DNA from 3 places in the Streptomyces sp. NPDC052101 genome. Region 2 is predicted to be linked to each of the others. Evidence: riboswitches for the same ligand, from Rfam matches in the RefSeq annotation. Region 2 holds a riboswitch; each other region holds the start of a gene.
What was found. Region 2 has a riboswitch for thiamine pyrophosphate ahead of thiO (glycine oxidase ThiO). Riboswitches for the same ligand answer to the same signal wherever they lie in the genome.
Positions count from the first base shown of each region.

Region 1 (7,446 bases), on a different contig from region 2:
GCAAGACCCGCGAGGGCCTGGCCGGCGCCGTACTGTTCGCGATGGTCGTGGGCGCGCTCTGCATGCAGTTCCTGATCAACCACGGCACGTGGTGGCAGGGCCTGCTGCTGGGCCTCGCGGTCGCGGCCAGCGCCACGCTGGGCGACCTCGGCGAGTCCATGATCAAGCGCGACCTGGGCATCAAGGACATGGGCACCTTGCTCCCCGGTCACGGAGGCATCATGGACCGCCTCGACTCCCTGCTCCCGACGGCCCCGGTGGTGTGGCTGCTGCTGGTGATGTTCGTCGGCTCGGCGTGAGCCGGCGTGCGGTACGGCTCTGGGCCTCGTCTTCTGTCCTGGGCGGGGCCCGTTGTCGTACGGCCCTTGAGGCCTGTGGTCCCGTGACCGCTGGAGTGAGACGATTCTCGGGCAAAGCCCTCTACGAAAGGAGGGCGTCATGTCCGCCTTCCATGAAGAGATCGACGTCGACCGGAGTCCGGGTGACGTCTGGGCGTACGTCAGCGATCCCGCTCATCTGCCGGAGTGGCAGGAGAGCGCGGTGTCGGTCGAGCAGCTGGACGACGAACCCTTCGGGCTCGGCTCCCGGATCCGGATCACGCGGCATGTCGGCGGCCGCGACATGCCGATGACCATGCAGGTCACCGAGTTCGAGCCGCCGCACTCCTGGGGCCTGCGCGGCATCGACGGCCCGGTGCGCGGCCGGGTCCACGGCGAGGTCACCCCGCTCGCCGACGGCCGCACCCGCGTGACCATGGACATGGACTTCGAGGGCCACGGCATCGGCAAGGTCCTGCTGCCCCTCGTCGTACGGCCCCAGGTCCGCAAGGAACTCCCGCACAACGAGCAACTGCTCAAGGAGCGGCTGGAGCAGACGGTGGCCTAGCCGACGGCCTGCCCGGCGTGCACCCGGCGCGGACCGGACCTGGCGCGGACCCGGCCGTTCCTCAGGCCGTGGACGTGACGCGGATAGCGGCGATGTCGAACTGCAGCCGGACCGTCTCGCTCACCATGGCGCCGCCCTGGGCCATCCTGCCGTCGTAGCTCAGACCCCAGTCGGAGCGATGGATGGTGGTGGTGCCGTCGAAGCCGACCCGCTCGTCACCGAACGCGTCGGTCACGTGACCGATGTAGGTGAGGTCCAGGTCGACGGGCCGGGTGGTGTCCTTGATGGTGAGGTCGCCGGTCATCCGGTAGACGTCCTTGCCCGCGAGCTGCACCGTAGTGCTCGTGAAGGTCATCCGCGGATGGCCCGCGGCGTCCAGGAACTGCCGGCCGACCAGGTGGGCGTCGCGCTGCTCGACACCGGTGTCCACGCTGGCGGTGTAGATCACGATGTCGGCCCGGGAGCGAGTCGGGTCGCGGCCGTCGAAGTGGAGGCGGCTCTCGTACTCCGGGAAGGCGCCGCGCACCGTCGTCACCATCGCGTGCCGCACGGAGAACCCGATCCTGCTGTGCGCGGGATCGATCAGCCAGTCGCCGGTGAGGCCCGCCAGCTCGGGATCGGGCAGGACGGCGGTGGCGGTACGGGCACGGGGTACCGCGGGGGCGGCGGTCGGCTGCGCGCGCCGATGGGAGGAGTTGCGGCCGAAAAGGTTCATGGCTCATGTGGTTACGTGAGCGCCAGGGACGGGACAAGGCCCGACCAGGAAACCCGACCGTTCGTCAGCAGAACTTCACAGTCACCGGCCGCGTCCGGAGCCGCTCGGCGACGGCCCCGCGGAGCGTGTCATGGCCCCCTACCAGCGCGTTCGGCGCGGATAGGGGGCCTGGTCCTAGATGCTCGGGTGGCTGACCAGGTTGCCGTTCGAGCAGCTGTTGGAGTGGATGGGGACGTAGGCGGTCAGGATCGGCAGCACCGGCACCTCTGCCCCTTCCAGCCCGCAGACGGATGCCGGCGCGAAGGTCCAGGTGCTGAAAGGGGTCGACTCGTTGCCCGCGTGGGCGGGAGCTGCCATGGCGATGGCAGCCACGGCCAGCGTGGCGGTCATGATGATCTTTCGCATGCTCGCTCCAACGACCATGCCGATCACCGGACACGGCTCACCACGGGCATGTCCCCCGCCTGCCCGAACCGGCTGCCGGTCCTCCGTTCGAATGTCCTTGTTTGGGGTGTTGACGTCATGTCTGCGGCATATAACGATATGCGGAATGCGAGCGCCGGCCCTTCACCCAGTGAACCGCGCGGCGCTCCCGTCTAGGCCCTGAGGAGGGCGGCAATGAAGACGTTCCGGAGGCACATCCCGGGCAAGAAGTCGGCGGTGGCGGTAATGATCCTCGGGGTGTTCGTCCTCGTCGCTCCGACCGCGACCGCCGCCCCACAGAGCCCGAAGCCCCAGAGCCCCGGCTTCGACCGCTGCGTCCACAGCGCCGGTCCGGCCGGACGCTACTACTACCCGGGCTACTCCAACGTCCCCTGCGTCTGAGCGACGCATCGGTCTGCGAACGTCGGCAACCACCGCACGGGCCACGGGGCGCGGGTCACGGAATTTGATCTGAGACACTGGTACGGCTATGCCTAAGCCCGGAGAACTCACTTTCGTCGCCCCGCGCGGAGCCCAGAAGCCGCCGCGGCACCTTGCCGATCTCACGCCCGCCGAGCGCAAGGACGCGGTGGCCGAGGTCGGCGAGAAGCCGTTCCGCGCCAAGCAGCTCTCGCAGCACTACTTCGCGCGGTACGCGCACGACCCGGAGCAGTGGACCGACATCCCCGCCGGGTCGCGCGGGAAGCTGCAGGAAGCGCTGTTCCCGGAGCTGATGACCGTCGTACGGCATCTGTCGACCGACCAGGGGACCACGCGCAAGACGCTGTGGCGGCTGTTCGACGGGACGCTCGTCGAGTCCGTGCTGATGCGGTACCCGGACCGGGTCACCATGTGCATCAGCTCGCAGGCGGGGTGCGGGATGAACTGCCCGTTCTGCGCGACCGGGCAGGCGGGGCTGGACCGGAATCTGTCCACCGCCGAGATCGTCCATCAGATCGTCGACGGGATGCGCGCGCTGCGCGACGGGGACGTGCCCGGCGGGCCCGCGCGGCTGTCCAACATCGTCTTCATGGGCATGGGCGAGCCGCTCGCCAACTACAAGCGGGTCGTGGGTGCGATTCGGGCGCTCACCGATCCCGCCCCGGACGGGCTCGGGCTGTCGCAGCGCGGGATCACCGTGTCCACCGTCGGGCTGGTGCCGGCCATCCACCGGTTCGCCGACGAGGGCTTCAAGTGCCGGCTCGCGATCTCCCTGCACGCCCCCGACGACGAGCTGCGCGACACCCTCGTCCCCGTGAACACGCGGTGGAAGGTGCGCGAGGTGCTGGACGCCGGGTTCGAGTACGTCGAGAAGAGCGGGCGCCGGCTGTCGATCGAGTACGCGCTGATTCGCGACATCAATGACCAGGCCTGGCGCGGTGACCGGCTCGGGCGGCTGCTCAAGGGCAAGCCCGTGCATGTCAACCTGATCCCGCTCAACCCGACGCCGGGCTCGAAGTGGACCGCTTCCCGGCCGGAGGACGAGAAGGCGTTCGTCGAGGCCATCGCCGCGCACGGGGTGCCCGTCACCATCCGGGACACTCGTGGGCAGGAGATCGACGGAGCCTGTGGTCAGCTCGCGGCCACCGAGCGGTAATCTGACCCGGTCCACATATCTTCATATCCAGACACCTTCTCCGGACATCTTCATATTCCGACAGGGGAGCGCCACAGCGCTGAGAGTGCGGCGGACAGGGCCGCAGACCCTCTGAACCTCGCCCAGGTCATTCTGGGTAGGGAGTTCGGTCATCACTCAAGCTGTTGCGCCCTGCCCAGATCCCTGGGCAGGGCCGCGTCTCTTCCTGGCCAACCCCCAGGAGGACATCCAGTGCACAACAAGACCTTCATGGCCGTGGCGGTCGGGCTCGGCCTGATCGGCCTGTCCGCGTGCGGTTCCGGCGCGGGCAAGTCGTCCGCGGACTCCAAGACCGTGACCCTCGTCAGCCACGACTCGTGGGCCGTCTCCAAGACCGTGCTGCGGGACTTCGAGAAGAAGTCCGGGTACAAGGTCAGGGTCCTCAAGGACGGCGACGCCGGGCAGGCCGTCAACAAGGCGATCCTGACCAAGGACAACCCGCAGGGCGACGTCTTCTTCGGCGTCGACAACACCCTGCTGTCCCGCGCCCTCGACAACGGCCTGTTCCAGCCGTACACGGCCAAGGGCCTCGACAAGGTCGGCGCCGCGTACCAGCTAGACGGGGACAAGCACCGGGTCACGCCCGTCGACTACGGCGACATCTGCGTCAACTACGACAAGGCCTACTTCAGCAAGCACAAGCTGACCCCGCCGCAGTCCTTCGCCGACCTGGACAAGCCGCAGTACAAGAACCTCCTGGTCACCGAGAACGCCGCCACCTCCTCGCCCGGCCTCGGTTTCCTGCTCGGCAGCGCCGCGCAGTTCGGGGACGGCGACTGGCAGGGCTACTGGAAGCAGCTCAAGGCCAACGGCGTCAAGGTCGTCGACGGCTGGGAGCAGGCCTACTACCAGGAGTTCTCCGGGTCGTCGGAGGGCAGGAAGGCCGGCGGTGACCGGCCGCTGGTGGTGTCGTACGCCTCCTCGCCGCCCGCCGAGGTGATCTACGCCAAGAAGCGGCCCAGCACCGCCCCGACCGGTGTGGCGAGCGGCACCTGCTTCAGGCAGATCGAGTTCGCGGGGCTGCTGAGCAACGCCCAGAACCCCAAGGGCGCCAAGGCGTTCCTCGACTTCCTGGTCTCCAGGGAGTTCCAGGAGGACATGCCGTTGAACATGTTCGTCTACCCGGTGCTCCAAGGGGCCAAGGTGCCCGCCGAGTTCACCGAGTACGGGCCGGCCGCCCAGCACCCCGAGACCATGGCCCCCGGCAAGATCGCCGCCAACCGTGACCAGTGGGTCAAGTCGTGGACCTCGCTCGTACTGAAGTAGTCCCTCGAAAGGACCGCGCGGGGAGCGCGGCGCGGCTCGGGCTGATGGCCCTGCCCGTCGCGTTCTTCGCCGTGTTCTTCGCCTGGCCCGTGGCCGCGATCGTGGCGCGCGGGCTGAAGGTGGACGGCGTCTGGCGGTTCGGCCGGATCACGGATGTCCTCGGCCAGCCGGACATCCGGCACGTGCTGTGGTTCACCACCTGGCAGGCGCTCGCCTCCACCGCGCTCACCCTGCTGCTCGCGCTGCCCGCCGCCTACGCCTTCGCCCGCCTGGACTTCCCGGGCAAGCGGCTGCTGCGGGCCGTGGTCACCGTGCCGTTCGTGCTGCCGACCGTCGTCGCCGGCAGCGCCTTCCTCGCCCTCGTCGGACACGGCGGGCTGCTCGACCAGCTGTGGGGCCTGCGGCTGGACACCACGGTGTGGGCGATCCTGCTGGCCCATGTCTTCTTCAACTACGCGGTGGTCGTACGCACGGTCGGCGGGCTGTGGGCCCAGCTCGACCCTCGGCAGGAGGAGGCCGCCCGGATGCTGGGCGCCTCGCCGCTGCGGGCCTGGCGGAAGGTCACCCTCCCGGCCCTCGCGCCCGCTGTGGCCGCTGCCGCGCTGATGGTGTTCCTGTTCACCTTCACCTCCTTCGGCGTCGTGCAGATCCTCGGCGGCCCCACCTTCTCCACCCTCGAAGTGGAGATCTACCGGCAGACCTCCGAGGTCTTCGACCTCTCCACGGCCGCCGTCCTCACCCTGGTCCAGTTCGCGGCCGTCGGCGCGATCCTCGCCGTGCACGCCTGGACGGTACGGCGCCGGGAGACCGCCCTCAGGCTCGTCGACCCCGGGACCACCGCCCGCCGCCCGCGCGGTGCCGGCCAGTGGGCCCTGCTCGCCGGTGTCCTCGCCACCGTCGCGCTGCTACTCGTCCTGCCGCTCGCCGTCCTCGTCCGCCGCTCCCTGGACGCACCCGGCTTCGGCTACTACCGGGCGCTCGCGAACGCCGACGGCGGTACGTTCCTGGTGGCGCCCGTGCACGCGGTGTGGACCTCGCTGCAGTATGCCGCCGTCGCCACCGCCATCGCCGTGGTGATCGGAGGTCTCGCCGCCGCCGCGCTGGCCCGCCGGGACGCCGGACGGCTGCTGCGGGGCTTCGACGCGCTGCTGATGCTGCCGCTCGGAGTGTCCGCCGTGACCGTCGGCTTCGGTTTCCTGATCGCGCTCGACAAGCCGCCGCTGGACCTCAGGCAGTCCTGGATCCTCGTCCCGCTCGCCCAGGCGCTGGTCGGCGCCCCCTTCGTCGTACGGACCATGCTGCCCGTGCTGCGCGCGGTGGACGCACGGCTGCGGGAAGCGGCGGCCGTGCTCGGGGCCTCGCCGTGGCGGGTGTGGCGGGAGGTGGATCTGCCGATGGTGCGGCGGGCGCTGCTGGTCGCGGCCGGGTTCGCGTTCGCCGTCTCGCTCGGCGAGTTCGGGGCGACCGTGTTCATCGCCCGGCCCGACAACCCGACGCTCCCGGTCGCCGTGGCCCGGCTGCTGAGCCGCCCCGGCGACCTCAACTACGGCCAGGCGATGGCCCTTTCGACGATTCTCATGCTGGTGTGCGCCGCCGCGCTGATGATCCTGGAGCGGCTGCGCACCGACCGGACGGGGGAGTTCTAGATGCCGACGGGGGAGTGGTGATGCTGCTCAGCCTTGCTGCCGCGACCGTGCGCTTCGGCGGGCGGGCCGTGCTCGACGCGGTCGATCTCGATGTCGCCGAGCACGAGGTGGTGTGCGTCCTCGGACCCAGCGGCAGCGGAAAGTCGACGCTGCTGCGGGCGGTCGCCGGGCTCCAGCCGCTGGACTGCGGGCAGGTGCTGCTGGACGGCCGCGACCAGTCGGGCGTACCCGCGCACAAGCGGGGCGTCGGCCTGATGTTCCAGGACCACCAGCTCTTCCCGCAGCGCGACGTCGGCGCGAACGTGGCCTTCGGGCTGCGGATGCACGGTGTCGCCAAGGGCGAACGGGGCGCCGAGGTCGGGCAGTTGCTGGAGCTGGTCGGGCTGCCGGGCGCCGCCCGGCGGGCCGTGGCCTCGCTGTCCGGCGGTGAGCAGCAGCGCGTGGCCCTCGCCCGCGCGCTCGCCCCCCGGCCCCGGCTGCTCATGCTGGACGAGCCGCTCGGCCAGCTCGACCGCTCGCTCAGGGAGCGCCTCGTGGTCGAGCTGCGGGAACTTTTCGGCCGGTTGGGTACGACCGTGCTCGCCGTCACCCACGACCAGGGGGAGGCGTTCGCACTCGCGGACCGGGTGGTGGTGATGCGGGACGGGCGGATCGCGCAGTCCGGCACGCCCCTTGAGGTCTGGCAGCGGCCCGCCGACGCGTTCGTGGCCCGCTTCCTCGGCTTCGAGAACGTGGCCGAGGCGACCGTCGTCGGTACGGCGGCCGACAGCCCCTGGGGCAAGCTGCCGGTGCCCGACGGCTCCCCGCAGGGCGCCCGCACCCTGCTGGTCCGGCCCGCCGGGGTACGGCTCGTGGCGGCCGCCGCCGGCCTGCCC
Region 1 is NZ_JBFAWH010000007.1:118,505-125,950, reverse strand. Features, by position in the region: gene AB0L75_RS15380 (phosphatidate cytidylyltransferase) at 1-299, shown strand, start outside; gene AB0L75_RS15375 (SRPBCC family protein) at 439-885, shown strand; gene AB0L75_RS15370 (YceI family protein) at 947-1,600, opposite strand; gene AB0L75_RS15365 (hypothetical protein) at 1,775-2,005, opposite strand; gene AB0L75_RS15360 (hypothetical protein) at 2,219-2,425, shown strand; gene rlmN (23S rRNA (adenine(2503)-C(2))-methyltransferase RlmN) at 2,514-3,620, shown strand; TPP riboswitch at 3,673-3,781, shown strand; gene AB0L75_RS15350 (thiamine ABC transporter substrate-binding protein) at 3,852-4,925, shown strand; gene AB0L75_RS15345 (iron ABC transporter permease) at 4,970-6,571, shown strand; gene AB0L75_RS15340 (ABC transporter ATP-binding protein) at 6,592-7,446, shown strand, end outside.
Region 1: it holds a riboswitch for thiamine pyrophosphate, as region 2 does, so the genes downstream of both, AB0L75_RS15350 (thiamine ABC transporter substrate-binding protein) here and thiO (glycine oxidase ThiO) in region 2, are expected to answer to the same signal.

Region 2 (7,446 bases):
CGGGAAAGTCCGGCCCTCCAGTCGGCGGTGACGGGTGGTGCGTGGGTGGGAGGGCGTAGGGGGACTGCGGCGCAGGGTCAGAACGCAGGACGCTCGGGATCCAGCACGGCCAAGCCCTCCGCAGGAGACGACGCCTCGGCGAAGTGCCTGCGCGGAATCCGCCCGGCCAGCCGAGCCAACCGCCCCCCTTCCACCGCGTGCCTCATGGCGGCAGCCATCCGCTCCGGATCCTGCGCCCGCGTCACGGCGGAGGCGAGCATCACCCCCGCACACCCCAGCTCCATCGCCAACGCCACATCGGACGCCGTACCGGCACCGGCATCCAGAATCACCGGCACGCGCGCGTGCTCCACGATCAGCTGGAAGTTATGGGGGTTCCGGATACCGAGCCCCGACCCGATCGGCGACCCCAGCGGCATCACCGCCGCACACCCCGCATCCTCCAGCTTCCGCGCCAGCACAGGATCGTCGTTGGTGTACGGCAGCACCGTGAACCCGTCGTCGACCAGCGTCTCCGCCGCCTCCAGCAGCTCCACCGGATCCGGCAGCAGCGTCCGCTCGTCGGCGATGACCTCCAGCTTGATCAGGTCCGTGCCCAGCGCCTCCCGCGCCAGCCGCGCGGTCAGCACGGCCTCGCCGGCGGTGAAACAGCCCGCCGTGTTCGGCAGCACCCGGATGCCCAGCTTCTCCAGCACCGACAGCACCGACCCGTGCACCGAGGCGTCCACCCGCCGCATCGCGACCGTCGTCAGCTCCGTACCGGAGGCGACCAGCGCCCGCTCCAGCACCTCCAGGCTGGGCGCACCGCCCGTACCCATGATCAGCCGCGAGGAGTACGTCGTACCCCCGAGGACGAAGGAATCGTCGGCCATGGCTCAGCCTCCCTGGACAGCGGTGAGGACTTCGACCCGGTCGCCCTCGGCCAGCGCCGTGGTCGCCCACTGGGCGCGCGGGACGACGGTCTCGTTGACAGCGGCGGCCACACCGGAGGGCGCCGGGACCAGCGACCGTACGACGATGTCGAGAGCGGTGCCCGGGACGATCTCCCGGCGCTCTCCGTTGACGGAGATCGAGATGCTCATGCGGGCTGCTCCAGGAGTACGGCGCCGAAGCGCTGCGGCGTGAACGGGCGGGCCTCTTCCGGCAGTTCGCCGTCGGCCAGCAGCTGTGCCAGCACATCGCCGGTGACCGGCGTCAGCAGCACCCCGTTGCGGAAGTGCCCGGTGGCCAGCACCAGCCCGTCGAGCCCGGACGGGCCGAGCAGCGGCGCGTTGTCGGGAGAGCCGGGGCGCAGTCCGGCCCGGGTCTCGGTGAGCGGCAGTTCGGTGATGCCCGGCACCAGCTCATGGGCGTCGCGCAGCAGCTCGTACACACCGCCGGCGGTGACGGTCGTGTCCCAGCCCAGCTCCTCGCTGGTCGCGCCGACGACCAGCTCGCCGTTCTCGCGGGGCACCAGATAGACATGGCCGCCGCGCACCACGGCCCGCACAGTACGGCTGAGGAACGGCGCGTACCGGGGCGGCACCGTCAGCCGCAGCACCTGCCCCTTGACCGGCCGCACCGGCGGCAGCACCGCCTCCGGGACGCCCGCGAGCCGTCCGCTCAGGCTGCCGCCCGCGAGCACCACCTGCCCGGCGCGCAGCTCGGTGCCGTCCGCCGCGGTGACGCCCGCGGCCCGGCCCCCCACGACGTCCAGCTGCTCGGCCCACACCCGGTGGAACGTGACGCCGGCCCGCTCGCACGCGACCACCAGGGCCGCCGCCAGCCGCCGCGGGTCGATCTGGTGGTCGCCGTCGACCCGCAGCCCGCCGCGCACCCCGGGCGCCAGCATCGGCTCCAGGCGCCGGCACTCCCGCCCGGACAGCCACTCCGACTCCAGGCCGCAGCGCCGCTGGAGGGCGTGCAGCTCGCGCAGATGGGCGCGGTCGTCGGCGTCGAGCGCGACCTGGAGGGTGCCGCAGCGGCGATAGCCCAGCTCGTGGCCGGTCAGCTCGGTCAGCTCGGCCGCGAAGTCCGGGTAGCGGCGCGCCGATTCCAGATTGAGGGCGAGCAGGGTCTCCTCGCCGTAGTGCAGTTCGGTGACCGCGGCCAGCATCCCGGCCGCGACCTGCGCGGCCCCGCCGCCGGGCTCGGGGTCCACCACGGCCGTGGCGAGCCCGCGCTGCGCCGCGCGCCAGGCCGTGACCAGGCCGATGATTCCGCCCCCGATGACGAGGACGTCGGACGTATCGGACGTACGTGACGACATGGGCGTCCAGCCCCTCCCTTCGCCGGCATGACCCGGATCAGGTTCGTACGGTCGGAGGCCGCCAGCCTCCCTCTCAGCCCGGTGCGTCCGGGCTCCCGCGAGTGCTTGTACGGTGGCCACCCTAGCCCGCCCCGCACATCACCCGTAAGGGAGCCCTCGCCCAGGGCGGCCGGATCCGGGCCGAGCGCGCGGGCGGCGATGGCGTCGGTACGAGTGTTGTGGAACAGGTCACCGAGCACGCCCGCTGACTGACGCTCCGTCATCTGACTATGGTGATCGGGTGAGCGAGCAGACAGCGCAAGAGGGCATGTCACAGGGGCGGCGCGTGGTCGTCGTCGGCGCGGGCATGGCCGGGGTGCAGACCGCGGTCGCCCTGCGCGAACAGGGCTTCAAGGGCGCCGTCACCGTGCTCGGCGCCGAGCCGCACCAGCCGTACGACCGGCCGCCGCTGTCGAAGGCCGTGCTGCTCGGCACGGCCGAGGGCTCCGCCTTCGACGTGGACTTCGAGACGCTCGGCGTCGAACTGCGGCTCGGCTGCGAGGTGCTGGGCGTGCGCCCCGCCGAGCACGAGCTGGACACCGAGGCGGGCCCGGTGCCGTACGACGTGCTGGTCCTCGCCACCGGCGCCGAACCGATCACCCTGCCCGGCACCGAGGGCGTGCCCGGCGTGCATCTGCTGCGCACCCTGGACGACGCCGAGCGGCTGCGGCCGGTGCTGGGCCGGCGGCACGACATCGTGGTCGTCGGGGCCGGCTGGATCGGTGCCGAGTTCGCGACGGCCGCCCGTGAGGCGGGCTGCGCGGTGACCGTCGTGGAGGCCGCCGACCGGCCGCTGGCCGGCGCCCTGCCCGCCGAGGTCGCCGCGCCGATGGCCGCCTGGTACGCCGACGCGGGCGCCGATCTTCGCACCCACGCGCGCGTGGAGCGCGTCGAGCCCGGCACGGTGATCCTCGCCGACGGCACCCGGCTGCCCGCCGACGCCGTCGTCGTCGGCATCGGCGCCCGCCCGGCCACGGCCTGGCTGGCCGGCTCCGGCATCGAGCTGGGCCCGCACGGGGACGTCCTCGCCGACGCGCACCTGCGCACCTCCGTCGAGGACGTGTACGCCGTCGGCGACTGCGCCTCCTTCCCCTCCGCCCGCTACGGCGAACGGCTGCTCGTCCACCACTGGGACAACGCCCTGCAGGGCCCGCGCACGGTCGCCGCGACCATCCTCGGCGAGACCCCCGCGGTCTACGACCCGGTTCCGTACTTCTGGTCCGAGCAATTCGGCCGGTTCGTGCAGTACGCCGGTCACCACGCCACCGCCGACCGCATGGTGTGGCGCGGGGACCCGACGGGCCCCGCCTGGACGGTGTGCTGGCTGCGCGAGGACCGGCTCGTGGCCCTCTTGGCCGTCGGCCGCCCGCGTGACCTGGCCCAGGGCCGCCGCCTGATCGAGGCAGGCCGGCGGATGGACGCGGGGGCACTGGCCGACCCGGGAAGACCCCTGAAGGATGCCGCGGCCGATGGCCAGGGGCCTGGGGGCGGCGCCCCGTAAGGGGCGCGGGGTTGTGCCGGTACACGGCCCCGCCGTCTGCGCGCGAGCAACCGCGACGGACCCGCACACGACCGGCAACACATCCCGGCACGGTCCATCGCGGCCGAACCAGCGGAGCGCCTACCCTTGTCCCGTGACCGAGATTGACGCAAAGATCGATGCTCTCGTCCCCGCCTGGCTCACCCTCCCCGACATCGCAGAGATGTTCGACGTCGAGGTGACGCGTGTGCGGCAGCTGGTCAAGGAGGGCCAGCTCATCGCCGTACGCCGAGGTGAGAACCGGGCGCTGCACGTCCCCGCCGCCTTCATCGACGGAGACAAGGTCGTCAAGGGCCTGACCGGCACCCTGACGCTCCTGCGGGACGACGGCTTCACGGACGAAGAGATGCTCGAGTGGCTCTTCACCCCTGACCCGACCCTGCCCGGCACCCCCGCGCAGGCCCTGAGCGAGAATCGCGGCACGGAGGTGAAGCGCCGCGCCCAGGCGCTCGCCGTCTGAGCCGACCCGCACCACGAGGGGTGGCGTGCGGGCCGTCGCAGCCCGTACGCCACCCGCTGAAGCCGCCAGGGACACCGACCAGGGGGACCCACGTATGTCCGACACCGCACGCACCGCGCTCGCCGACGCCCGCCTGTACCTGTGCATGGACGCGCGCACCCGCCAGGGCGACCTTCCCGAGTTCCTGGACGCGGTCCTGGCCGGCGGTGTCGACATCGTCCAGCTGCGCGACAAGGGAATGGAGGCCGCCGAGGAGCTGGCGCACCTGGAGGTCTTCGCGGACGCCTGCGCCCGGCACGGCAAGCTCCTCGCGGTGAACGACCGCGCGGACGTCGCCCACGCCGCCCGCGCCGATGTGCTGCACCTCGGCCAGGGCGACCTGCCGGTCCCCGCGGCCCGCGCCGTCCTCGGCGACGAGGTGCTGATCGGCCGCTCCACGCACGCCGAGTCCGAGGCCGCCGCGGCCGCCGTGCAGGACGGCGTGGACTACTTCTGCACCGGCCCCTGCTGGCCCACCCCCACCAAGCCCGGCCGCCACGCCCCCGGCCTCGACCTGGTCCGGTACACGGCGGGCCTGGGCACCGACCGCCCCTGGTTCGCGATCGGCGGCATCGACCTCGCCAACCTCGACCAGGTGCTGGACGCGGGCGCCCGCCGCGTGGTCGTCGTCCGCGCGCTCACGGAGGCCGACGACCCGGGCGCCGCGGCGGCCGAGTTCGCCAAGCGGCTGCGGCAGGTCTGACAAGAGGCCGATCCGGTGATGTGTCCAAGGGGTGGACACTAAGTCGACAATACGGACAAATCACCTGCGTCCGGTTGGGGGGCCGCCCACCCCTGGCTAACCTGCCCGTATGGCCCTCGGAACCCCATCCACCAGGACAGATCGCGCACGCACCGTGCGCGATATGCTCGCCACCGGCAAGACCACGTACTCGTTCGAGTTCTCGGCGCCGAAGACCCCCAAGGGCGAGCGGAACCTGTGGAGCGCGCTCCGGCGGGTCGAGGCGGTCGCGCCCGACTTCGTCTCCGTGACCTACGGCGCCGGCGGTTCCACCCGCGCCGGCACGGTCAAGGAGACCCAGCAGATCGTCGCCGACACCACGCTCACCCCGGTCGCCCACCTCACCGCGGTCGACCACTCCATCGCCGAGCTGCGCAACATCATCGGCCAGTACGCGGACGCCGGGATCCGCAACATGCTCGCCGTGCGCGGCGACCCGCCCGGCGACCCCATGGGCGACTGGATCGCGCACCCCCGGGGCCTGACCTACGCGGCCGAACTCGTCCGGCTCATCAAGGAGGCGGGCGACTTCTGTGTGGGCGTCGCCGCGTTCCCGGAGATGCACCCCCGCTCCCTGGACTGGGACACCGATGTGGCCCACTTCGTGGACAAGTGCCGTGCGGGTGCCGACTACGCCATCACACAGATGTTCTTCCAGCCGGAGTCGTATCTGCGGCTGCGCGACCGGGTGGTGGCCGCGGGCTGTGACACCCCGGTGATCCCCGAGATCCTGCCGGTCACCAGCGTGAAGATGCTGGAACGGTTGCCCAAACTCAGCAACGCCGCCTTCCCGGACGCCCTGAAAGAGCGGATCCTCACAGCGAAGGACGATCCGGCGGCGGTACGCTCCATCGGTATCGACTTCGCCACGGAGTTCTGCGCTCGGCTGCTCGCCGAGGGGGTGCCCGGACTGCACTTCATCACGCTGAACAACTCCACGGCGACTCTGGAAATCTACGAAAACCTGGGCCTGCACCACCCCCCGCAGGCCTAGACCGGCCGCACCGCGGTACGACACACTGCGTAGCGGCCACTGGGAGAGGGGCGTACATGGGCTGGACGGTCCTCTACATCGCGTTCGGCGCCGTCGCACTGTGGCTGCTGGGCGAGGTGCTGTTGCAGTACAAGGCGCGGCTGCGCTGGCGGCTGCTCGCGTTCACCGGCTTCCTCGGTGTCGTGGTCGGTGTGCTGATGCCGTCCGTGATCGTGATCGGCGTCGGCGCCATCGCCTTCGCGGTGGGCCAGACCTACGTCACCCTGTCGTTCCGCCGCGGCTTCGCCGCGGGCTGGGCGGTCAAGCGCCCCGACGCCGAGACCGGCGGCGGCAGCAAGCGCCGCCGCGGCCGGGCGGACCGGCACGACCCGGAGCCGGAGGCCGCCGACCTGGACCCCGCCGCGCCGGAGGACGACCGCGACGCCGACCGGGCCGTCTACAACCAGCCGCACGGGGACTACGACGACTACGACCGCGACGACGTCTTCACCCCGGCCCGCCCGGCCGACCCCACGGCCGCCGAGACCACCACCGTCTACGAACCCCAGCCCCTGCCCGAGGACACCGGCAACTACGGCGTCTACGGCAACACCGCCACCCACGCGACCGCGGCCCAGCACCAGGACAGCGGACAACAGGCCTACGCCTACGACTACTCGGGCTACGGCCAGCAGGGCTACGGCTATGACGCCGGGGGCCAGCAGGCCTACGCCAACTACTCCGACCCGTACATCGGCAGCCAGTCCTACGGCGGCGCCTCGTACGACACCGGCTACGCCGGGCAGTACGGCCAGCAGGGCTACCCCCAGGACCCCTACGCCGTCGGCGGCTACGGCGAGACCCCGGCGGGCGGGGTGTGGGTGCCGCAGCAGCGCACCGACGAGACCTACGGCGGTGAACTCCCGCAGGAGCAGCCCTACCCGTACCAGGGCAACGCCCAGCAGCCGCAGCCGCAGCCGCAGCCCGGCGCCGGGTACGACGAGCAGTACCGCTTCTGAGGCTTCCGCTCAGCTCACGGGGAGCCGCTCACTGGGAGCCGCGGAACTCCGGGCCCTCCACGATCAGCCCGGCCACCAGCGCGCCCGACATGCCCGCGTGCGGCAGGCCGCCGCCGGGATGGGACCAGCCGCCGACCCGGTACAGACCGGGGAGCCGCGTGGTGTTCGCCGGGTGCAGGAAACGGCCCTGGCCGGCGGCGAGTGAGGGGGCCGGCACGGCGCCGAGGAAGGCATTCGTCTCGTCGTCGGTGTCATCGGGCGTGCGCACCTCCTGCCACAGGACGCGGTCCCGCAGTCCCGGTAGCGCGGCCTCGGCGGCTTCGAGGAGATGGTCCGTGTACTGCCGGACCATGCCCTCCTCGTCCCAGTCGGCGGCGCTCGGCACC
Region 2 is NZ_JBFAWH010000011.1:7,561-15,006, reverse strand. Features, by position in the region: gene AB0L75_RS20350 (thiazole synthase) at 78-872, opposite strand; gene thiS (sulfur carrier protein ThiS) at 876-1,076, opposite strand; gene thiO (glycine oxidase ThiO) at 1,079-2,248, opposite strand; TPP riboswitch at 2,246-2,357, opposite strand; gene AB0L75_RS20335 (FAD-dependent oxidoreductase) at 2,556-3,788, shown strand; gene AB0L75_RS20330 (Rv2175c family DNA-binding protein) at 3,922-4,287, shown strand; gene thiE (thiamine phosphate synthase) at 4,382-5,029, shown strand; gene metF (methylenetetrahydrofolate reductase [NAD(P)H]) at 5,139-6,062, shown strand; gene AB0L75_RS20315 (hypothetical protein) at 6,119-7,060, shown strand; gene AB0L75_RS20310 (NAD(P)/FAD-dependent oxidoreductase) at 7,089-7,446, opposite strand, start outside.

Region 3 (7,446 bases), on a different contig from region 2:
TCCAGGTCCCCGTCGAGCCGGCGGCTGCCGCCCCGGCGCCGCAGCCCGCGACCGGGCCCGGACCGCTGTTCGTCGTCGGAGACGTCCACGGTTACCTCGACGAACTGGTGACCGCCCTGCAGGAGCAGGGGCTGATCGACGCCTCGGGCCAGTGGTGCGCCGGCACCGCCCGGCTGTGGTTCCTCGGTGACTTCACCGACCGCGGGCCCGACGGCATCGGCGTCATCGACCTCGTGATGCGGCTGTCCGCCGAGGCCGCGGCGGCCGGCGGCTACTGCAAAGCCCTCATGGGCAACCACGAGCTGCTGCTGCTCGGTGCCAAACGGTTCGGCGACACCCCCGTCAACTCCGGCGCGGGCACCGCCACCTTCCAGGCGGCCTGGCTGCTCAACGGCGGCCAGAAGACCGACATGGACCGCCTCCAGGACCACCATCTGCAGTGGATGGCCCGCCTCGACGCCATCGAAGAGGTCGACGGCTACCTTCTCGTGCACTCGGACACCACTGCCTACCTCGACTACGGCGACTCCATCGAGGCGGTCAACGACACCGTCCGCGAGACCCTCACCCGTAACGACGCGGACGAGTGCTGGGATCTGTTCCGCAAGTTCACCAAGCGCTTCTCCTTCCGCGACGAGGGCGGCGCCGACGCCGTGCGCTCCCTCCTCGATACGTACGGCGGCACCCGCATCGTTCACGGCCACAGCCCGATTCCCTACCTCCTCGGCGAGGTCGGCTCGGAAGACGGCGAGGAGGGCACCGGCCCGGTCGTGGAGGGACCGCACATCTACGCCGACGGGCTCGCCATCGCGATGGACGGCGGGGTGACCATGGCCGGAAAGCTACTGGTCCGGCAACTGCCTCTGACTACCTGACCGTTCCCTGGGCAGGCGTCTCCCGGCGGAGTACACACAGGCTGGGGGCAAATTCCGGCAACCCCCTGTCACCGCGTGCCGTCACGGCTCTACCATCGGCTTATCCGTAGCAGGCTCCCCTCCGTTTCTGCCCGACGGCTCGCCGGCGTGCGAGCCCCAAGCCCTACGGAGCATCGGGGGATGCACATGAACAGCGTTCCGCAGCACCTGCAGAGCGAGGACCGCCAGGAATTCGAGCGGCTCCTCAATGAGGCGCTGCGCTCCGCACCACATCGACCGGAACTGGCCGCTGTCGGACAGCGGCTCAACCTCGAACAACTGCGCACCATGGCGCTCAACGCCACCGCTTTGATCACGGCCGCCGCCGCGGCCGAATACCAGCACTATGTAAAGGTCCGCGAGGAAGTGCGGCACCCGGCGATGGCCACTTCGGCTGCCGGCGACTCCGGTTCCACACAGCCGGGTTCGGCCACGACGGAGTTCGTCACCACTCTCGGCGAGGCAGCCGAGAGCACCGGCGCGGGCGCCGTCGCGGTCATCGCCGTACTGGCGCCCGTCCTCTCCGGAACCGCCGCAGCGATCTTCCTGCTCGTCGGCTACATCCTGAAGACATTGGGCCCCGGTCAGGCCTTCGCCCAGACCCTGCTCACCGCCGGCTGGGTGTTCGGCGCGGTGACCGCGGCCGCGGTCCTCGTCGCCGCCGTCGGACTGCTCCTCACCGCCCTGCGCAACAGCAGCTCGGCCGAGGCCCAGGAGGTGGACGCGGCGCACCGGGAACTGGACAAAGCCAGGGAGGCCTGGCGGAACGCCCTGCTGGAGCGCGGCATTGTGCCGTTCCTGCAGGAGGCGCTCGCCGAGCCCGGACCGGCCGCCCTGCACCGCACGACCCCGCCCGCCCCGAGCGGCCGTATGCCCCGCCTGGGATACGACCGCCCCGGCTTCAGCAGCCCTCACGACGGCGCCGAGTCCGGCCGTCCGAGCTATACCAGCCCGGACTACACGAGCCCGGAATTCGGCGGCCCGGAGCACCAGACCGAGTAACCCGCATCCTCGGCTGGACAGCCCCGGCTCGCGCCCCACAGCAGCATGGGGCCGACCGAGCGGACCGAGCGGCCAACCGGTGTGGCGCCACCACCCCGGTAAGCCGCCATCCCGTCGTTCCTCGACCGCACCGGAGGCCTCAACAGGCGATCCGGCGCGGCAGGTTCAGCGCATCCGGCTCAGTCGGCGATCGGCAGGTACACCCTGTTGCCGCTCGCCGCGAACTCCTTCGACTTCTGGGCCATGCCCTCCTCGACCTCGGCGCGGCTGCCGCCGTGTTCACGGCGGATGTCCTGCGAGATCTTCATGCTGCAGAACTTCGGGCCGCACATGGAGCAGAAGTGGGCCGTCTTGGCGGGCTCGGCCGGCAGGGTCTCGTCGTGGAACTCCCGTGCCGTGTCCGGGTCCAGGGCCAGGTTGAACTGGTCCTCCCACCGGAACTCGAAGCGGGCGTCGGACAGTGCGTCGTCCCACTCCTGGGCGCCCGGGTGTCCCTTGGCGAGGTCGGCCGCGTGCGCGGCGATCTTGTAGGTGATCACGCCGGTCTTGACGTCGTCCCGGTTGGGCAGGCCCAGGTGCTCCTTGGGCGTGACGTAGCAGAGCATCGCCGTGCCCCACCAGGCGATCATCGCGGCGCCGATGCCGGAGGTGATGTGGTCGTACGCCGGCGCGATGTCGGTGGTCAGCGGGCCGAGCGTATAGAACGGAGCTTCATCGCAGATCTCCTGCTGAAGGTCGATGTTCTCCTTGATCTTGTGCATCGGGACATGACCCGGGCCCTCGATCATGGTCTGTACGTTGAAACGCTTGGCGATCGTGTTGAGTTCCCCGAGTGTCCGCAACTCCGCGAACTGCGCCTCGTCGTTGGCGTCCGCGATCGATCCCGGCCTGAGTCCGTCGCCCAGCGAGTAGGTGACGTCGTAGGCGGCGAGGATCTCGCACAGCTCCTCGAAGTTCTCGTACAGGAACGACTCCTTGTGGTGCGCCAGGCACCACGCGGCCATGATCGAGCCGCCGCGCGAAACGATCCCGGTCTTGCGGTTGGCGGTGAGCGGCACATACGGCAGCCGCACGCCCGCGTGGACGGTCATGTAGTCCACGCCCTGTTCGGCCTGCTCGATGACCGTGTCCTTGTAGATCTCCCAGGTCAGTTCCTCGGCCCTGCCGTCGACCTTCTCCAGGGCCTGGTAGAGCGGAACGGTGCCGATGGGAACGGGGGAGTTGCGCAGCACCCACTCGCGGGTGGTGTGGATGTTGCGGCCGGTGGAGAGGTCCATGACCGTGTCGGCGCCCCAGCGGGTCGCCCAGGTCATCTTCTCCACCTCCTCCTCGATGGAGGACGTCACCGCGGAGTTGCCGATGTTGGCGTTGACCTTCACCAGGAACCGCTTGCCGATGATCATCGGCTCGATCTCCGGGTGGTTGACGTTGGCCGGCAGCACCGCCCGGCCAGCCGCGATCTCCTCGCGGACCACCTCGGGAGAAACGTTCTCCCGGAGGGCCACGTACTCCATCTCCGGGGTGATCTCGCCCCGGCGGGCGTACGCGAGCTGCGTCACCGCCTGGCCGGTGCGGCCCCGCCGCGGCTGGCGCGGCCGTCCGGGGAAGACCGCGTCCAGGTTGCGCAGTCCGCCGCGCGGCGAGGTGTGCTTGATCCCGTCGTCCTCGGGACGGGCGGGACGGCCCGCGTACTCCTCGGTGTCACCGCGGGCGATGATCCAGTTCTCCCGCAGCGGCGGCAGGCCCCTGCGGACGTCGGTGTCGACGAGTGGATCGGTGTATGGGCCCGACGTGTCGTACAGCGTGACCGCCCGCCCATTGGTGAGGTGCACCTGGCGGACCGGCACGCGCAGGTCGGGGCGCGAACCCTCGACGTACGCCTTGTGCCAGCCGATGGACTTCCCGGCCTCCTGGGACTTCTCGTCCTGAACAGAGGCAGGCGTGCGTGCGTCCTTGTTGGTCATGAGACCTACTCCCTACGCCGGCATTACCCGGTAACAGGTTCGGCGGTCGACGCAGCGGTTTCCGTCTGTCGACATTTCCTGCGGAACATCGCCTGTTCCACGTGAAACATCGCGCCTACGGAGGTCAGCGCCCTCTCAGCCCGGTGCTCCGAGCTCCCGCGTGTGCAAAGGTGCCTCCACGCTAGCGTCATATGTGGCGCGGTGAACAGTGGGCCCCCTGCCGTTGTTGCAATGATCTGGCGGTGACCAGGATGGAGCAGTACCCGTATCGGCCGTCCGAGCCGCACCACAGAGGCGGCTCGGGGCAGGACGGCGGCTACGGCCACGATGGCCACACAGCCGGCGATCCTTATGGCTACAGCGCCCAGACGGCCGGCACCGGGCAGAGCCATGAGCACACCCGTGCGGCCTCGGGGGCCGGTCACGGTCAGAGGGCCGGCTTCGGCGGGGGCGACGGGCATGGTGCCGAGCGGGGATCCAGCGGGGGCGACGACAGCGGTCACAGCCAGGGGCACGCGCAAGGGCACGGGCACGGGCATAGCCATAGCCACGGGCCCGCTGCCCCCGTCTCGAAGCATCTGCGCAAGGTCATCGCCGCGATCCTGGTCCCGTTCACCGCGGCGGTCGTCGTCGGCCTGATGGTGCTCTGGCCCGGGGGAGCCCCACCCCACAAGCGCACCGGCGTCGGCTTCGACCGGGAGACACAGCAGGCCACAGTGACCAGGGTCGTCGAGGTGAGCTGCAAGTCGGTGAACGCCTCCGGCGACACCCCGACCGGCGACACCTCCACCGCCGAGGGCACCTCGGCGGAACAGGAAGCGAAGGGAGCCTGCAAGAAGGCGACCGTCCGGGTCGACACCGGCAAGGACACGGGCCGTACGTTCACCGAGATCGTCCAGCCGGACCAGCCCCGGCAGCTGCACCAGGGCGAGAAGGTGGTCGCCGCCTACGAGCCCTCGGCACCGAAGGATCTGCAGTACTCGGTGGCCGATGTGAACCGGAAGTTCCCCATGACGCTGCTCGCGGGGATCTTCGCGCTCGCCGTCGTGGTGGTCGGCAGGCTGCGTGGTGTCATGGCACTCGTCGCACTCACCGTGAGCTTCCTGGTGCTGACCCTGTTCATCCTGCCCGCGATCCTTCAGGGTTCGAATCCGCTGCTCGTGGCGGTGGTCGGGTCGAGCGCCATCATGCTGATCGCCCTCTACATGTGCCACGGCCTGTCGGCCCGAACATCGGTGGCGGTGCTCGGCACGCTGATCTCCCTGTCGCTGATCGGTGTGCTCGGCTCCCTGTTCATCGGCTGGGCGGCCCTGACCGGCAACACGGACGACAGCACCGGTCTCATCCACGGTCTGTATCCGTCGATCGACATGAGCGGTCTGCTGCTGGCCGGCGTCATCATCGGCTCGCTCGGCGTCCTGGACGATGTGACCGTGACGCAGACGTCGGCCGTCTGGGAGCTGCACGAGGCCAATCCGTCGATGGGCTGGCGAGGGCTGTACCGGGCGGGCATCCGCATCGGCCGCGACCACATCGCCTCCGTGGTCAACACCCTCGTCCTCGCCTACGCCGGTGCCGCACTGCCGTTGCTCCTGCTGTTCTCGATCGCGCAGAGCAGTGTCGGAACCGTGGCCAACAGCGAACTGGTGGCAGAGGAGATCGTGCGCACGCTGGTGGGCTCGATCGGTCTGGTCGCCTCGGTCCCGGTCACCACCGTGCTCGCCGCCCTGGTGGTCGCGGCCGACCGCCCTGGCCCGGACGGCCCAGCAGCGGCAGCGGCACAGCCCGTCCCGGCACGCGGCGGGCGCGGGCGGCGCCGCAAGCGGTGACGCCGGCCGGGCCGACACGGGACATGGTCGGCCCGCCGGGGCGGACACCGGGGGGATGCGTCGGCCGACTGGGGAGCAGAAGCGTTCCTGCGTGGTTCCACGCGGCGCTGCGGAGCACCCGGCGCCCCGTGCCGTAACGCTTCAGCCGGCGCTCTGCTCCTCGGCCAGGATGCGGTCCAGGGCCTCTTCCAGATGAGCGTCGAAGTCGGCGAGAGCGCCCTCCTGTCCGAGCGGCACGAGCTTGTCCGTACGGTCCAGGAAGGCCACGAGCGGCGGTACGGAGGAGCGGAACAGGGCCTGGTCGCCGCCGACCTGAAGCCTGATCAGCACCTCGCCCAGCATCTCGGAATCGGCGGGAGCAATGTGCACATCCCCTTCCCCGCACGGCCGGCCGACGCCGTCGATCAGCAGCTCGCGTCCGAACGCCCAGGTCACCGGGGCATCACCGGGCAGATGGAAGGTGAGCCGCACGGCATAGGGATCACAGGTCTCGTAGCGCAACTCCACCGGAATGCGGAAGGAGAGCTCCTCCGACACGAGAAAGCTCATCATGACTTCTGCCTGTACGGACTCGCGCATCGTCTACCCCGTCATATGACGTCGACTGGCCGGGATTGGTCCCTCTAACGGTGGTCAAATCTTGCTGAACGTACATGAGAGATCACAAGGAGTAAGTTTTCAGATACTGATAGAGAGGGTGAGCGTCCCTGCATGCCGCCCGATCTCCGTCTGCAGCCGATGGGCCGCGGGCAGCAACCGGTCGGCCTGGTCGGCGGGCAGCGACATGGCCATCGTGGCCACGGTGGTGCCGACCGTGATCGGGACCGCGGCGCAGACCGTCCCGACCGCGTACTCCTGGCGCTCCACCACCGGTTCCATACGCGGCATCCGGGCCAGCCGACGCAACAGAGCATCGTTGTCACGCACGGTGTACGGCGTGAGGGACTGCACGGGATAGCGGGCGAGATGGTCGCGGCGGGCGTCCTCGTCGAGCTGTGAGAGCAGGCACTGCCCGATCGCGTGTGCGTGGCCGGTCGCGCGGAAGTCGGCCCACTCCTCGACCGCTGGTGCCTCGGGCGAGTCGGAGACGCACATGACCTCGATCTCGCCGTCCCGGTACATCGCGTAGTACACGGGGACGCCGATGGAGTCGCGCCAGTGCGCGAGCGTGTCGGCCACCGCGGTGCGACGTTTCTGCTCCGCTCCGCTGCTGCCGAGCCGTTCGGCCGCGTCGCCGAGGAAGAACAACCCCTTCTCACGGCGCAGATAGCCCTCGTGCACCAGGGTGCGCAGCAGGTGGTACGTCGTCGGGAGGGCGAGGCCGGTCTCGCGGGCGAGTTGTTTGGCGGGGGCGCCGTAGGCGTGTGTGGCGACGGTCTCCAGCAGGCGCATGGCGCGCTGGACGGATCCGATGAGTGTCGCGGCGGCCGGCCGGCCGGGGGTGTGGGCGTCGTGCGGGGGCCCAGAGGTGCGGCTGGGGCGCAGTGGCGTACCGACGCCGGTGGAGCGCGGAGGGCCAGGAACGTCCGTCGGGTGCGGGGAGCTGGGAGCCTCGGTCGGGTGCGAGGGGCTGGGAGCGTCGGTCGCGTGCGGTTGTTCCGGGACCGCCACGGTGGGCGGCCGTTGGGCTGGGGGTGCGCACGAGCGCGGTTGAGTGGGGGGTGCGTGCGGTTCTGGCGGTGCGGTGTCAACCGTGGCCAAGGGTCACTCCCGGAGCACGAGGGGCAGCCCGTGCGG
Region 3 is NZ_JBFAWH010000002.1:678,406-685,851, reverse strand. Features, by position in the region: gene AB0L75_RS06735 (metallophosphoesterase) at 1-875, shown strand, start outside; gene AB0L75_RS06730 (hypothetical protein) at 1,056-1,916, shown strand; gene thiC (phosphomethylpyrimidine synthase ThiC) at 2,096-3,880, opposite strand; TPP riboswitch at 3,873-4,050, opposite strand; gene AB0L75_RS06720 (YibE/F family protein) at 4,132-5,709, shown strand; gene AB0L75_RS06715 (SsgA family sporulation/cell division regulator) at 5,851-6,288, opposite strand; gene AB0L75_RS06710 (IclR family transcriptional regulator C-terminal domain-containing protein) at 6,388-7,101, opposite strand.
Region 3: it holds a riboswitch for thiamine pyrophosphate, as region 2 does, so the genes downstream of both, thiC (phosphomethylpyrimidine synthase ThiC) here and thiO (glycine oxidase ThiO) in region 2, are expected to answer to the same signal.